One region of the Lentibacillus daqui genome, then DNA from elsewhere that is predicted to be linked to it. Evidence: predicted binding sites of a transcription regulator. Region 1 holds the regulator's gene; the other holds the start of a gene.
The links. Region 1 encodes LexA, which represses DNA repair genes until DNA is damaged. Its sites were predicted from a motif close to CGAACATATGTTCG; they were not measured.

Region 1 (8,325 bases):
GAAAATGGTATGTAAAACACTTTTCGTATTAAATTTTTTACTATCATCCTTTAAATCCGATACACTCATACCTGTTATATAGGATAAAAAGGCTGGATAAAGTGGAAGTACACAGGGTGAAATAAAGGATAAAAATCCGGCACCGAATGCAATAAAAATGTTTATATCAGACATAATAATCCTCCCAGCAACCTTTTACTTCTTCATTTTACCAGATTCTGACCTGTGGCAAAGCATTTGAATTTGACAATTAACCAAAACTTTTCGGGCTCATGTTTTGAAGTAGGTTATTTTATTATATGATCATCATTTTATCTGCAATGATTTTTTGTTATTTGGATTCGTTTTTAATTCAAGAATAACATTTTCCGGATCAATTATTCTCCAACTGATATCAAAAGCCACTTCCTTCTGTCTTTCACCGAACAGAAAAAGTGGCTTCCAAGAATAACCATATATTTGTATAATGGCTAAGAAAAAATCAAATATGAATTCCGGCAATAAATGCAATTACAAAACGTTTTATCTTTTTAAGGAAACGTTATTTTTTCTCCTGCTGATTATTCATTGCACGCATCATTTGATTGATTTTCTTCTGTGATGGTTTCTGACCCATTTGCATCATTAGTGTTCGAAGCATTTGCTCATTAATTGGCGGGTTCTTCTTCAAATAATTCATCAAATATTTTCTGGCGATAAAAAATCCAAGAGCGACACCAGCAATTAGAGCAACAATAGCAATTAACACGACCCAAATTGTGCTCATGCAAGCTTTCCTCCTTCAAGTTGTCTCCCATACAGTATAGTAAATCAAGAGGAAGAATACAATACTTGTCCATGCAAATGCGCGCTTTCTGTAGGAACAGGGTCTACCCATCCATAATTACCCCAGTCGTTGCGAATGGTAAACAAGAACGGATAAAATGTTCGAAGCGCCGGGAACAATAAATCTTCCGCATCGTGTAAAGTGTCACACCGAAAGTTTATCTGTTTTTCGTACATATGTAAAACAATATGTGACGATTCACCGCTTATTTCCACATACGTACCATGGTCGATAAGTGTTTGCTGTGGTTGCAAGTTACGTTTTAAGTGGGTTACCAATGAGGCGGTGGAAAAAGCATTGGTTATAAAATGGTATTGTTTGTGAAGATCCGCATCTTCTGCATGATTCTTATACTCCTTAAAAAAACGATATAATATGCCACTGTTATGGAAATATCGATAGGCAAATTCTTTCTTGATCCAATAGATCGAATAATGTCCCAATGAAATCCCTCCTCTTTTATTCTATTATACGCACGCTCTATGAAAATAATGTCAATCCGTGAAGCAAAATAATACTAGTTTTGTCGAGCGGCATAAAAGTAGAGGAAAGATTAAAAAAACAGGTACCCCGGCACAAAAGCAGGTTACCTGTTTTTACTTTCGCTATTTATTTTACTAGTTTTTCGACTTCCTCAACAACACGGTTAACTGTAAACCCATATTCTTCAATGACTGTTTCCCCTTTTGCGGAGGCACCAAAACGGTCAATGCCAAGTACTGTTCCATGATCACCGACATAACGATCCCAGCCAAATGCGGAGGCCATTTCGATGCCAATACGAGCTTTTACATCTTTTGGAATGACTTCGTTCTTATATGCATCATCTTGTTGTTCGAAACGATCCCATGAAGGCATGCTGACAACACTTACGTCAATGCCTTTTGCTTGTAACGTCTCCTTTGCTTCGACAGCCAATTGCACTTCTGAACCGGTTGCAAGCAGTAGCGCATCTGGTGTATCCTTGGTTGCTTTACTGATCACATATGCACCTTTCTTAACACCTTCATACGCACGTTCTTTTGTACCTTCCAGGGTTGGCAATCCCTGTCTTGTCAGCACAAGAGCCGTTGGCTGATCATGTGATTCGAGTGCCAGACGCCATGCAGCTTGTGTTTCATTACCATCTGCCGGCCGGATTAAAGAAAGTCCTGGCATAGCTCGCATCGCAGCCAATTGTTCGATCGGTTCATGCGTCGGACCATCTTCCCCAACTGCAATCGAATCATGAGTGAATACATATGTTACCGGCATATGCATAATCGATGCCAGACGAACAGCTGGACGTAAATAGTCACTAAACACAAAGAATGTGCCGGCAAATACTTTCAATCCGCCATGTAATGCCATTCCGTTCAAAGCTGCTGCCATTGCGTGTTCCCGAACACCAAACCAAATATTGCGTCCCGCATAATCATTACGCGAAAAATCCGCTTCTTCTTTTATCGTTGTCTTATTGGAACCGGCTAAATCAGCACTTCCGCCAAAGAAATATGGTACGGATTTGGCAATCGCGTTTAACACCTCTCCAGAAGAAGCCCTTGTAGCCAATTTATCTTTTCCCGGTTCATATACTGGAAGATCTTTATCCCAATTTGCAGGCAACTCACCTTTCATCGCTTTCTCAAGTTGATCAGCCAATTCAGGATATACTTCTTTATATTTAGCAAATAGGTCATTCCAAGCTTGTTCTGTTTTTTCACCTTTTTTAACGATTTTTTCATTAAAGTCGGCGTACACTTCTTCTGGAACGTGGAATGCGTCATGCTCCCACTGATAAAATTCTTTCGTTAATTTTGCTTCATCGGAACCGAGTGGAGCGCCGTGAGAAGCTGCGGAATTTGATTTATTCGGTGCTCCATACCCGATAACAGTTTTAACCTCAATTAACGTTGGCTGATCGGTAATTTCCTTCGCCTCGGTAATTGCCTGCCGCAACGCATTCACATCATTACCATCCTCTACCGTCATCACATGCCAGCCATACGCTTTAAAACGCTCTTGGGTATTATCGGAAAAGGAGCGGTTTAGTTCACCGTCCAGGGAAATATCATTCGAATCATATAGAGCAATTAATTTACCTAAACGAAGATGTCCGGCTAAAGATGCTGCTTCATGTGAAATGCCTTCCATCAGATCGCCATCACTGACTAATGCGTAAGTATAATGATCGATTATATCAAAATCATCTTTATTATAAGTGGCTGCCAGATGTGCTTCAGCCATTGCCATACCAACCGACATGGCAATTCCTTGTCCTAATGGGCCTGTTGTTGCTTCTACACCGTCTGTATGATGGACTTCCGGATGTCCCGGTGTTTTGGAGCCCCACTGACGAAAACCTTTTAAATCATCGATGGATACATCATAGCCGGATAAATGTAATAAACCATATAACAGCATTGAACCATGTCCTGCTGAAAGAACAAAACGATCGCGGTTAAACCATTTTGAATGTTTCGGGTTATGATTCATAAAATCAGTCCATAATGTATATGCCATCGGTGCTGCACCCATTGGCAAACCAGGATGGCCGGAATTAGCATTCTCAATGGCATCAATTGCTAATGTACGTATTGTATTAATGGATAATTGTTCTACATTTTTTGACATGCGTGCTCTCCTTCCGTTTCTACAAATAATTGTATCTCTTCCTATTCTATAATGAAGTTCATATTCTCACAAGTATAAGGGGATGTTCAAAAAGTCCAAGTGACCTTTGCATTAAAGGACCCAGACTAAGTGCCCGATCCTCTTTGTCCTTTTTTGAACACGTTTTATCATGTTAATTAGTGCTTCTTTTCTCGCTCTTGCATATCACGTAATTTTTGCGGAGTCACGTCATTACCTGCAGGATCCACAACTGTCATTGATTTTAACTGGTTTTTAAACGATTTACGGACGTTTTGCAAATATTCCTGTCTTAGCGCTTGACGTTCTTTTTGCTCTTTATCAGTTAATCCTGCTGTTTTCGCTTTATGAGCCAATTCATTAATTCGATTCAGCTTTTCTTTTGATATCATAAAAGAGATCCTCCTCCAAAGCATGTAAGAACCAAGGACAAACCTACATGTCCTTGGTTTCCCATCATACCCTTCCTGGCAAGTACTTTCAAGTGTTGAGATGCTCCTTATACCTTCTATGTACCGTTGCTTTGGAGACGGAATATCCCATCCCGTTTAATGTATGAGCGATTTCTTCAAAAGTTAGCTTCTTTTGCCGTAACCGTATTACTTCTTCAATTGGAAAAGTTTTTCGTTCCCGTCCTGGTGCCTGATTTCGATTGGTCAGATTTTTACTCGGATCATACCCTTCACTGATTGCCTTTCTCATGCCACGTTTAATTTTGCTATTGTGGATCTGGCGCTGGTATTCCTCGACAATACCAACAATCTTTAGAACCATGGAATCTGATTCCGACAGTTCCAGCTGTCCCCCATGAATCGCCGTATAAATAGAAATGTTGAGTTTGCTTAACTGGTGAAATAAAGCGATTTTCGTATTGCCTCTCCCCAACCTCGTTTCATCTTGAATGAGTAAACAATCTGCCTTGTCGGCTGAAAAGAGGTCAAGCAATTGAAATATACCGTCCCGATCAATTGCATATCCACTTGCCTGTTCTGCAATGACTTGAACAACCGAAAAATCATAAGCTTTTGCAAGTTGTAAAAGCTCTTGTTTTTGCCTGTTTAATGATGTTTCCTGTGTCTCCTTATTCGTACTAATCCGGCAGTATAGAATCGCCCTCACTTAAAAACACCTTCATCCTTTATTATAACCTATGCACTCATAATTAGGGAAAAATATAAAAACCCTAATGTGAAAGCAAAAGTCACTAAATAGAATACATCGGTCTTGGTAAGTTTTTCAAACATATCAATCCGCTCCTTCTCAACAAATAAGAACTATTGTTCGCTGTAGTTAATAATTAGTTTATATCAGAACATACGATCTTGTCAACATTTTTTCGAACGAATGTTTGATAAATTTATACTACAATGATAAACTAGTATTAATAAATCCTATGCGAGAGGAGTTAGTTCCATGACCAAGCTGTCCAAAAGACAACAGATGATCCTGGATTTCATTAAAGATGAGGTTAACAAGAAAGGGTATCCGCCATCTGTCCGCGAAATAGCAGGTGCTGTTGGGCTTGCATCGAGTTCAACAGTTCACGGCCATTTGGCAAGAATTGAAAGTAAAGGTTATATTCGACGTGACCCTACCAAACCAAGGGCCATTGAAATTTTAGATCCATTTGAAGAAAACAATATTCCAAAAGATGAAGCGCGATATGCTCCGGTTATTGGTAAAGTTACAGCTGGTATCCCGATTACTGCAGTCGAAAATATTGAAGAGTTCATTCCACTGCCAAGTTCAAGCGCAGGACCGGATGAGAGTTTATATGTGCTGGTCATCGAAGGGGAAAGTATGATTGAAGCCGGTATATTGGATGGGGATAAAGTCATCGTCAAACAACAAAACACTGCCCAAAACGGTGACATTGTGGTAGCCATGACTGATGAGGATGAAGCAACAGTTAAACGATTTTTCAAGGAAAAAGACCATATCCGCCTGCAACCGGAAAATGCAACAATGGAACCGTTAATCTATCAAAATGTAACGCTTTTGGGTAAAGTAATTGGATTGTATCGGAACATTCATTAAAAAGACCCCTTGATACGTTATCAATGTATCAAGGGGTCTTACTACAATACTATTTTAACAAACCAATCCAATCCGTTCCTGTTAATTGACCACTTACAACAATACCTGCAACAAACAGGATCATGGTTATTGTAACAAACAAATAACATTCGAGCGATTCTTTCCAATATGGTTTGTTCTTTTTCATAATTATTACCCTCCATACTTGATACATATCATGAATAAACAATAAAAACTTAATCCTGGCAGAAAGCTAAAAGCACCAAGTTAAGATTTGATTTCGTATCAGGAGAGGTAATTTGATTGATACTTCTTTACGTCCAAAAACCCATACGATTCCATATCATGGGGGAGAAAATGGAATGAACGGATGATAGGTGCAGGATAATATACAATCGTTTTGTAAGGATGAGAAATTAAATCCGTTTTATATTCGTGCACAACCGGGAGTGTAGGAGTTTCCGTTATATGAGCGGCGTTGATATCTGATACGGTAGTTGCTGCACCAATTGCCGGCTCATCAATTGAGCTTACATCTATTTGTGATGTCATGTACATCGATTGACCTATTGCAAAAAACATCAACAACATGAATGCTATTGTAGCTATTTTTTGCCTCACCTTGCATCCCCCATTCCAGCAACCGGTTTTAAAAAACGGATATGTTTATTCTACCATGTAATTCATCGTTTTGGAACGTTTGCAGAATCCCCTGCTTGTAATGAATGGATGTATGATATATGAGACAATCTATTTTTTGACGTTCTTTATTTCCACTAATCATTATTTTAGTGCATGTTCAAAAAGGAGGATAAAAATGACCGAGAAGTTCTAGGCGGCGTAGCTTCGAGCACCGGAGTGTACATAAAAGGTACATGAGGAGCGGAAAAGCAAGCCAACGAGCTTCTTCAAAGGAAGGCCGACTAAAAACGGGCTTGCGCTCAGGCGTCGGCATACCCTTTTTGCAGGGGCATGTCATTTTTACCGGACTTTTTGAACATCCTCTTTTAATTACATATTTTCTTCAAATAAACAAAAACTTAACTCAAACTGCAAAAGATCATATCATTCATGTTAGGAGACAACAATATGGGATTTCCGGTGATACATACAAATTTTTGGGATGGCGTTATTGCTGTGCCACTGATCGTTATTATCACACAGCTATTTAAAATATTTCCGATACCTCGGCAGTATTTCCCGACGATTGCATCGATCCTCGGGTTTTCCATTTCTATTTTTTATAGTCACAGACATGACTTATGGGCCGGCTTTTTTATGGGTGGCTTTTATAGCGCGGCAGCCGTGGGCACCTATGCTTCATTAAAAACTTCATGGGTGACATTTAAAAATAGAAAAAAATCTGTTAGTAAGATTGACTCTCGTATAACCGAATAATTTTTCAGGATACACGAAAATGACCGTTAAATATAACGGTCATTTTCGCATTTCATTAATAGTCGGACAAATACTGTTTCCGCTCCCATGGATGAACAATCGTGCAGAATCTACAGTATTAGACTTTTTTAACCCTGTATTTAAGGGGGGGCGGTTCATCTATCTTATCAAAGTAGAACATTTGATTCCGAAAACTTCGAGGCATGAATGAGGCATGTTTTGGGGCACAATAACAAACAATGCATCGTAGCAATAATTTCGAATTAAACATACTCGCTGATACATATACTGCAATTGGAACCCCTAGATGGGATGGCTGATTCGGGGCAAGATCAGTCGTCCCTTTTTGTAGCTTATAATATTTAATTTTCCTTTAACCTATTGTCGTTGGTGCATAAATGTCGATGTGAGGGAGAAAATACGTTTAAAATACGTATTTTGGAGGTTTATATATTGACTAATCAACCCAAAATGAGTTCCGCTGAACTGGGTTCACTATGGTTGACATACCAAAAAAAGACACTGATTTTGCGAATGTTGGAGTATTTCATTGAGAAAGCCGATGATGAAGAAGCCAAAAACCTAATGTCAGGATTGTGGGAACAACTTCATCCAAAGGTTGCCGAAATGAAAGCCATGTTTGAAAATGAAGGGGCAGCATGTCCGGAAGGCTTCACCAAAGAGGATGTCAATCTAGAAGCACCAAAGTTATGGGAAAATGGCTTTGATATTATGTTCAGCCGGGTTCTAAAGGAAATTAGTACGGGGTTGTATGCACTTCATTTAACAATATCGTATAGGGAAGACATTATTAATTTTTATAATCAAGTTACCGTAATAACAGAGACATATTATAATTTGTTTACACAATATCTTCTTAAAAAGTCGATACTGCCGCGTCCGAATTATGTCGCCATGCCAAAGTCAGTTGATTTCATAACTGATAAACAATACATGAAGGGCACCAACATTTTGGGTTATAAGCGACCATTAAATACTGTTGAATTCGGCGTATTGTATCGATCAATTGAATCCAATATTACAGGAATGCAATTATTGCAAGGTTTTGCTCAATGTGCCAATGATAAGGAAGTGCAAAAGTATTTTACAAAAGGCATGGAACTTTCAAAAGAAATTTTAAAAGAAAATGGAGATATCTTTCTACAAAATAATATTCAACCCCCTGCTACACCCGGAGGAACAGTTACCAATTCAACCATAGCTCCATTTTCAGAAAGACTCATGATGTTTTGCAATTATCTTTTGGCTGGTATAGGTCTGGGAGGTCTGGGTTTTAGTAGTGCTTTGTTATGGCGTAATGACTTGATACCAAAAACAGGGGTACAAGCAAAAGATGTATTTGAATACACACGAGAAGGTGTTGGTTTCATGATGTCTAAGGGATGGCTTGAGGAACCACCAAAAATGGATCT
Region 2 (8,325 bases), 410 kb from region 1:
GCCCAAATGACGTTAAAAGCATTCTGCAGACAACCGCTCCAGCAACCCTCGACGATCTTTGGGGCTACATCGACGCCAAAAGCGCTGTCGCCATGGCTAAGGAATATGCCGAACATCAACTTGCAGTTAGTGAAGTACAATAGCATATTTTAACAAAGGCCTTCCTTATGGGAGGTCTTTGTTATTTTTTTATAATGGAGGATGCTTTTCAGGCACTCACCCATAAAAATTCCATGCATATCTTATATAGACGAATGTAAGTTGATCCTGAATGGAGGACGATAACAATGGCTGTTTCCAATATGGATTTTACAGCTTCAACGGCTCAGTATTCGTATGATTTAAGCAATAACCCACTGTTTGAAAAAGATAGTAAAAATTATATTAATGCGCTGGGTGCAAATCGATTAAATACGATCGGGAATATATATTTACTGGATATTTTCCTAACAAAAGGCAACACGATCGAGCCACATTATCATCCAAATGCATCCGAGCTCACATACTGTATTACAGGTTCAGCGAAAATTTCCTTGATGAACTCATTTAATAATAAACTGATTGAAGTCGATCTCATGCCTGGGAAAGTTGCCAGCATTCCCCAAGGATGGTGGCATTATGCGGAGGCAACAGATGATGAAACCCACTTACTCGCTATTCACGACACACCAATGCTGCAAACTGTCTTCGGATCTGACATATTACGTTTAACTCCACCAGAAGTTCTCGCCCATACCTACTGCCTCAATGAAAACAAAGTCAAAGACACCCTGGCACCAATCAACGGGACTGTCATCATTGGCCCATCCGAAGACTGCTCGCAAAATAACCGCTTCCCAGGTTTTCACTATACCAGATAATTAGGGGCCAGGGTTAGCAGGGCTACCGAAAATATCGAGTCGCCATGGACAGTTCGATTGATTTTTGCGCATGTTCGATCGACTTTACCGCCTGACTCGATCGACTTTCCTACGCGCTCGTTCGACTTTGCGTCTGACTCGATCAACTTTCATCCGTGCTCGATCGACTTTGCGCCTGACTCGATCAACTTTTATCCGTGCTCGATCGACTTTGCGCCTGACTCGATCAACTTTCATCCGTGCTCGATCGACTTTGCGCCTGACTCGATCAACTTTCATCCAAATCAATCATTCTATAAACACACGTATTTTTTCGATATCCCTGCCCGCTCCTTTTTTCAAATCAAACTTCAATATCATGACCCAACCCCAGCTGTTTTGCTTTCTGATAAATACCTTTTGCCACAACAAGGTCAAAATAGGCTGCCCCGACCGATTTAAAAAAGGTTATTTCCTTGTCCGAATCACGCACGATGGTGTCATCCATGCTTAATTGACTAAGTCCACCATAAAGATCTTCAAAGCGCCATTCCCCACTTTTATTGGCATAGATTAGTTCCCCCGCCTCTTCCTTTGCACTTTGTACATCATCCACAACAATTTTCCCTGACTTTTTAATGGTCAATAAATCAACCTCACGCATTGTTGGTAAGTATGAGCCAACGCCATTAATATGTGTACCGTCTTGCAAATCATTTCCATCGAAAACGGGATCATTGGACCTGGTGCTGCAGCAAACGATATCGGCGGTTTCAACCACTTTATTCACTTGATCTGCTACCATAATTTCTGCTTCCACACCAAAATCAAGCAGCCTTTGTCTAAAATGTACTGCCTTTTCCATGGTTCGATTAAATAAATGGATCGTTTTAATTTTGCGTACTTCCAATACACCCAGAACCTGTTCAAATGCCATGGCGCCGGTTCCAATCACCCCCCAATGTTTTAGAACCAGTACGCGCCAGCTTTTTGGTTCCTATGGCACTTAATGCTCCAGTACGCAATCGGGTTAGATAGGAAGCATTCATCATACATAAGTGTTCGCCGGTTGCCGCATCTGTCAGCAGCAGTATTCCCTGAGTCGTTGGCTTTCCCTGTTTCGGATTCTCAGGAAAAATGGTGACGACTTTCACGGAAGCAACGTCCTGATTTAGGTCGGCGCTTGGCATATATAAAGAAGAAGCCTGGTGTTTCGGTATAACAATAACAGTGCGGTGCGGGCTTTCAATTAATCCCTTGCTTTTGGAAATAAGTCCTTGCTGTAAATCGGCAATCGTATCTTTCATACCATAATTGTCTTGAATAACCTTCTCATTGAGAATAAGCATACCAATCGTCCTTTTGGCGTAATTATCATTCCTGCAGTTTGGTTACAATCGGCAAAATCTCCGTTAATTCCTTTATTTCATACGTTGGGTTTACATCCCTTGGTGTTTGTCCGCGACGATTCAACCAGATGGAATCAACTCCTGCTCGGGAAGCTCCAAGTATGTCGGTCATCAGGTTATCTCCGACCATGATCGCCTCATCGTTTGCAACACCCAAACGCTCCAACGCATAATCAAAAATTCCTGGATCCGGTTTCCCTTTCCCGAAATCCCCCGACACCACAATCTGATCAAAATACGTAGCCAATTTTGGGGTTAGATCAAGCTTCGTATGTTGTAAGTCCGGGGAACCATTGGTTAGCATTAATAATTGAAATTTTCCTTGCAGCTGATTAAGCACTGTAAAAGTATCATCATAAACAAATGGCATTTTTTTGCGCATCTTTGGAAATGTTTCCCCGAGATATTCCCCCAGCTCCTCATCATCAATCCCTATATCCTGCAGCCCTCTTGTCCATGCAGCCGTCCGATATGTCGGTGCAATCGCCTTTAATTTTTGAAATGTTTCTCCCTCATCGCAAAAGTTCCCCCAAAGTCCCTCAAATGGGCTGATACCAATGTCCTCCGCGAAATCATATGTATCGTAGGAAGCAAACAACGCGCGGGCACTTCTTTTCACTTTTTCTTCCAGCTGACCGGGGTCAATATGATATTTATCTTCCGCTAGTTTACATGTCGCCCGGAATGCTTCATTGACACTTTTGTCGTCCCATAATAATGTATCATCCAAATCAAATAAAATTGCCTTTAGCATAAAAAACGCCCCTTTCACCTCTATCATTACATAATTCGCCATGGATTCCCCCAATTCCTTTTTTGTTTTATAAAACAATTCATGAAATGGCTTTCACGGTAATAAAATGAAAGAAATCCACATAGGAGGTGAAAAGTATGGCCTATGAAATTTATGGACCATTTCGCATCAAAGAAGATACCGTAAATACTGCCAATGTTCTCGGGTTAAAAGGTTTTTAAAAACGATCACATCTTCATTTTTGCTAATGAAAGTATGAGAGATGATTTAAAGAACCGAATTGATGCACATGTAGTAAATAACCATACTACAAATCATGATGACCTTTCCTTTGCCAACAAGATGAAGAATCTTTTCTCCGGCGACTCCAACCCTTCAAAAGATATGAAAGAAAAACTAGGCAGCCTGGGTGTCACAGATAAACAGATTGAGAGGTATATGTCAGATATTGCATCCGGTGACATTATAATCGTAGTGAATAATCAAAAACGAGTGGGAACTGATGCGGCTGACAGCACGATTAGGTTGAGATCGCCGATTATTAAAAGGCTGCCCATGATCACGATTTTTTGACCTTTTGGAGCAGCCTGTTGTCATTTTAACTTAATTCGGAAGGGTCTATTCCGGTCATTTTTTTAATATCTTCATCCGTAACACCATGTTTTCTCATTGCTTCTACTATTTCTTTTTGCCCTTCTTTTTTTCCTTCTCTTTTTCCTTCTTCTTTCCCTTCATCTCTTGCTCCGCGCATACGGGTTATTTCGTCATTTATTTCTCTTTCCCTGGCATCATATGCTTCTTTGAGGTCTTTATCAAGGTTAAGTGCAAATAGCTTTTCTTCTGCTTCAGCGATATTTTTATCCAATGCAGCTACCTCCTCTAAAAGCATTTTGTCTTCACTTTTTTAAAAAGTCAACCAGCGGTGCATTTACTATTGTGATAAAATAAGAAGCTGCTCCAAATGTTCACGATTTTAACCTCTTGGAGCAGCCTTTTGTCATTTTAACTTAATTCGGAAGGGTCTATTCCGGTCATTTTTTTAATATCTTCATCCGTAACACCATGTTTTCTCATTGCTTCTACTATTTCTTTTTGCCCTTCTCTTTTTCCTTCTTTTTTTCCTTCTCTTTTTCCTTCTTCTTTCCCTTCATCTCTTGCTCCGCGCATACGGGTTATTTCGTCATTTATTTCTCTTTCCCTGGCATCATATGCTTCTTTGAGGTTTTTATCAAGGTTAAGCGCAAATAGCTTTTCTTCTGCTTCAGCGATATTTTTATCCAATGCAGCTACCTCCTCTAAAAGCATTTTGTCTTCACTTTTTAAAAAGATCAACCAGCGGTGCAGAGGATTTTTAAGGTCTATGTTTTCTATCAATTTCATGAATTTTAATGTCTCAATGAAATGGATCTCCAATTTATTGGTCAAAAGTTTTTTTGTCTTTCTGTTTAATAGTTGATAACAAGAGTGAAAATCAGCTTCATTATTAACATTATATCCCAAAAGACTTATGGAAACTGTCCTTGTTAACTCCTTATAATCCCTGCTTTTCTTAAATCCGGCAGTAAATAATTTTGACCAATAATACAAAATCCTCTCACTTATATTATACTGATTTGCAAGCTGGACCTCAATATTTATTTTTTCACCCAAATCAGTGTAGGCTTTAATATCCAGTATACCCAGTTTGTCATCTTTTGTTACGGGTAACACCTCATTTTCTGCAAGCCTTATACTGGAAATTTCAAAATCCAATATGGCGTTCAAAAGAGACTTTAATAGCACTTCATCGGTGAATATTGTTTTAAACGCTACGTCATTCAATGGATTCAATCTTTCCATGCATATCCTCTCCCGTTTTCGTTTATATGTCCGACATTGTTAGATCATCTAGCCTAGGCAATCACGGGTAAAATATCCACAAAAACGTAAACTCCCATTTCCCTTCCTCCCACCCAAATTGTTTTGTTTCAATAATGGTAAAATTTAACTAGATTTCCCTTGCTCAATTGAGGTTATTCGTGGCGTAATGTAGGAATATGTCGTGTGGTTAGGTCTATTATACCAATAATGAGCCATTATGCAACTGACTAATTTAAAAATTTAAATAACTATTGATGAGAAACGTTTGTTCGTATATAATAGGATTAACTTCATCATTAGGCAATGCAAAAAGGATGTGGTAAAATGATGGCAAATGATATCGTACTCGAGGAAAAAGAATCTTATCATGAGAGCCCGCCAGATTATGATGGACTATGGAAAAAGTTGATTGAGCAATTGTTCGAGGAATTCATGGAATTTTTTGCACCTGATTTGTACCCGGAAATTGACTTTACCAAAGCGCCGGATTTTTTGAAGCAGGAATTTCATAGGATGATTATTGATAGTTTAGAGGGGCGAAATTATACCGACCAACTTGTTCAAGTAACATTAAAAAATGGGAAAGATAAGTGGATTCTAATCCATATTGAGGTTCAAGATGAGGAAAGTGAACAATTCACAAAGCGTATGTTTCGTTATTTTTTACCGTATTTATGACAAACATGGCGAAGAGATATATGCTATTGCCCTTCTAACATCGGAGCAGGAATCACAATACCGTGATCATTTTTATTATTCTTTTTACAGTACAAAGCTTCATTACGCTTACAATACTTACAAATTTCGTGATCACAGTATAGAAGAACTTGAACAGTCAACCAATCCACTTGCAGCTGCAGTGATTGCTGTCAAATATGCCAATGAACACAAGAACGACCCGAATGAAAAATTTAATTTTAAACAGGAGCTAATGACACAAATTATAAACCAATTTTCAAATGAACAGGAAAAACCACGTTTGTATTTGTATGCTTTATTTTACTTCATCGATTATTTGCTTAAAATACCCAAAGATCTTCAACAAAAATTGGAACATAACATTACTGATTTTGTGGAAAAGGAGGAGATTGAGAATATGCAAGCCGGGAATATGGAAGCTTCACCAACACTAGCAGCGATCTTTAAGGAATATGAGAGACTTGGCCTTGAAAAAGGAATGGAAAAGGGTATGGAAGAAGGCGTTAAAAAGGAACGAAAAGACATCGCAAAAAAATTAATACATGATGGCTTTTCCGATGAAAAAATCATGGAATTAACCGAACTATCCCTTGAAGAAATCGAATCGTTAAAAAAATCACTTGACTAATTAATGGTAAACGAAGCTGGCAGTAAATCCAGCTTGTTTACCAAAACTATTGCGCCGTATATCCGCCATCCAACAACACTGCCTGGCCTGTCACCCCTTTTGCCTTATCACTGGCCAGGTACAATGCGTAGTCGGCAATTTCCTGTACATCAAGCAGGCGTTTTTGCGGAATTAACGGATAAAGGACTTCCTCCAAGACCTTTTCAACCGAAACATTTCGGCTGGCTGCTAAATCTTCCATTTGGTTTCTGACAAGCGGTGTATCAACATAGCCGGGACATATGGCATTAACAGTTATGCCGTCCTCCGCTCCCTCTAATGCAGCTACTTTTGTTAACCCAATCAAACCATGCTTGGCACTGTTATAGGCAGCTTTACCAGCAAAACCAATGACACCATTAATCGATGCCATATTTATAATTCGTCCGTATCCTTGTTTTTTCATAATTGGAAATACATGTTTAATTGCCATAAACGGAGCAACAAGCATCAATTTGGTAATAAATTCGAATTTTTCGGTTGGAAAATCTTCAATTGGCGCAATATGCTGCATGCCGGCATTATTAATCAGAATATCCAGCCGACCGTAACAGTCAACCGTTTGATCAATGGCTGCAGTGAGCTCATCTTCTTTCGTAACATCACATTTGACACCAAAACATTCGTATTCTTTTCCGCTAAGGTCTGTTGTGACTTTCTGTAATTTTTCTTTGTTTATATCAGAGAAAACAACCTTGGCACCGTCCTTGACAAACGCTTCACCAATTTGATAACCAATACCACTGGCAGCACCAGTAATAAACACAACCTTATCATCGACAAACATGAATACAGCCCCTTTTTCCTGTTCAAATCATATAACCTTTTATTTTATTCCCAATTATACTAAAATGAAAACATATCTTTGGAGCAGATTCTTACAAAGGAGTTTTTAAACATGTCCTTATTCGCATTTTTCCTGATTATTCTTTCTGCATGTATGCACGCCACATGGAATTATCTTGCCAAACGTTCTGATAGTGGCTCCACCTTCGTTTGGCTTTATCTGGCAGTGAGTACAATCATTTATGCTCCCATTATCATGGTCTTCTTTTTCTATCAACATATCAATCTTGGCTGGATGGAGGGATTATTTATCATTGGCAGTGCCATCCTGCATTTGGCTTATTCCGTTACCTTGCAGAAAGGTTACAAAGTTGGTGATCTTTCCGTCATTTATCCAATCGCCAGAGGAACAGGGCCATTACTTGTCGCCATTTTTGCCATTTTTTTATTTAATGAGCGGCTCAACTGGGTTGGTGTCATCGGGGTTGCTTTGATTGTGGTTAGTGTGTTTATTCTCTCCGGCGGTTTTCAGGTTATTAGAAAGGCCAATTCACTGCTGCCGATTGGGTATGGATTATTGATCGGTGTGATGATTGCCGGATATACGCTGTTGGATAAGGGAGCGGTTAGTGTTGTTTATGTGCAGCCGTTATTGCTGGAGTATGCAAGTATTGTTGCGCAATTTTTACTGCTGAGCCCTGTCGCCAAGAAACATTGGAGCCAGGTTAAAGCTGATTGGCGCCAACACCGTAAAGAAGCGATTGGTGTAGGAATCCTAAATCCATTGGCTTACATCCTCATTTTGACAACCATGATGTTTACACCGGTCAGTCACGTCGCACCCGTCCGGGAAGTCAGTATTCTGATTGGCGCGATCATGGGGACGTACCTATTGCGTGAAGGATTTGGCATACGCAGAGTGATAGCTTCTGGTATGATGGTAATCGGGATTATTGCCCTAACGTTTTCCGGGTGAGTTTGATAATTATAATAAAGATTGATCATTTGTAAATAAAGTCCGAAAATTTATAAAAAGTTTGGTACAATTAAGTGATAAGGTGGAATTTACTCCATGCCATAACATGGAACGGTCATAATAGACTGAACCCCATCAAGAGGGGTCAGGCAGCTAGAGAAAAATAATCCCTCCACGCCCTTCAAAATAAACTGAACCCTATAAAACAGACACGGATAAAAAACTACTTATCCGTTCCGTTTTATAGGGTTCTTTGTCGTATACTTATTTTATGAGTATTGCGACCAGTTTGAGCCAGCAGTGCGGACTTTTGATCCACTGAATGCGGATGTTTG

Region 2: O2S85_RS11905 (RpnC/YadD family protein) is a predicted target of LexA. The motif match lies at 5,121-5,134, and genes of this name have one in related genera.

Annotation. Positions count from the first base shown of each region.
Region 1 is NZ_CP114176.1:1,942,333-1,950,657, forward strand. Features, by position in the region: gene O2S85_RS09850 (cytochrome c biogenesis CcdA family protein) at 1-174, opposite strand, end outside; gene O2S85_RS09855 (YneF family protein) at 542-766, opposite strand; gene sirA (sporulation inhibitor of replication protein SirA) at 811-1,269, opposite strand; gene tkt (transketolase) at 1,436-3,439, opposite strand; gene O2S85_RS09870 (DUF896 domain-containing protein) at 3,616-3,849, opposite strand; gene O2S85_RS09875 (YneB family resolvase-like protein) at 3,938-4,576, opposite strand; gene lexA (transcriptional repressor LexA) at 4,871-5,494, shown strand; gene O2S85_RS09885 (hypothetical protein) at 5,544-5,681, opposite strand; gene O2S85_RS09890 (hypothetical protein) at 5,780-6,115, opposite strand; gene O2S85_RS09895 (hypothetical protein) at 6,584-6,892, shown strand; gene O2S85_RS09900 (DUF3231 family protein) at 7,346-8,325, shown strand, end outside.
Region 2 is NZ_CP114176.1:2,357,103-2,365,427, forward strand. Features, by position in the region: gene O2S85_RS11870 (S8 family peptidase) at 1-143, shown strand, start outside; gene O2S85_RS11875 (cupin domain-containing protein) at 288-860, shown strand; gene O2S85_RS18810 (ornithine cyclodeaminase family protein) at 1,204-1,776, opposite strand; gene O2S85_RS18815 (hypothetical protein) at 1,766-2,188, opposite strand; gene O2S85_RS11885 (HAD family hydrolase) at 2,214-3,002, opposite strand; gene O2S85_RS11890 (hypothetical protein) at 3,258-3,575, shown strand; gene O2S85_RS11895 (hypothetical protein) at 3,601-3,867, opposite strand; gene O2S85_RS11900 (Rpn family recombination-promoting nuclease/putative transposase) at 4,005-4,841, opposite strand; gene O2S85_RS11905 (RpnC/YadD family protein) at 5,187-5,540, shown strand; gene O2S85_RS11910 (RpnC/YadD family protein) at 5,482-6,189, shown strand; gene O2S85_RS11915 (3-hydroxybutyrate dehydrogenase) at 6,236-7,015, opposite strand; gene O2S85_RS11920 (EamA family transporter) at 7,127-7,990, shown strand.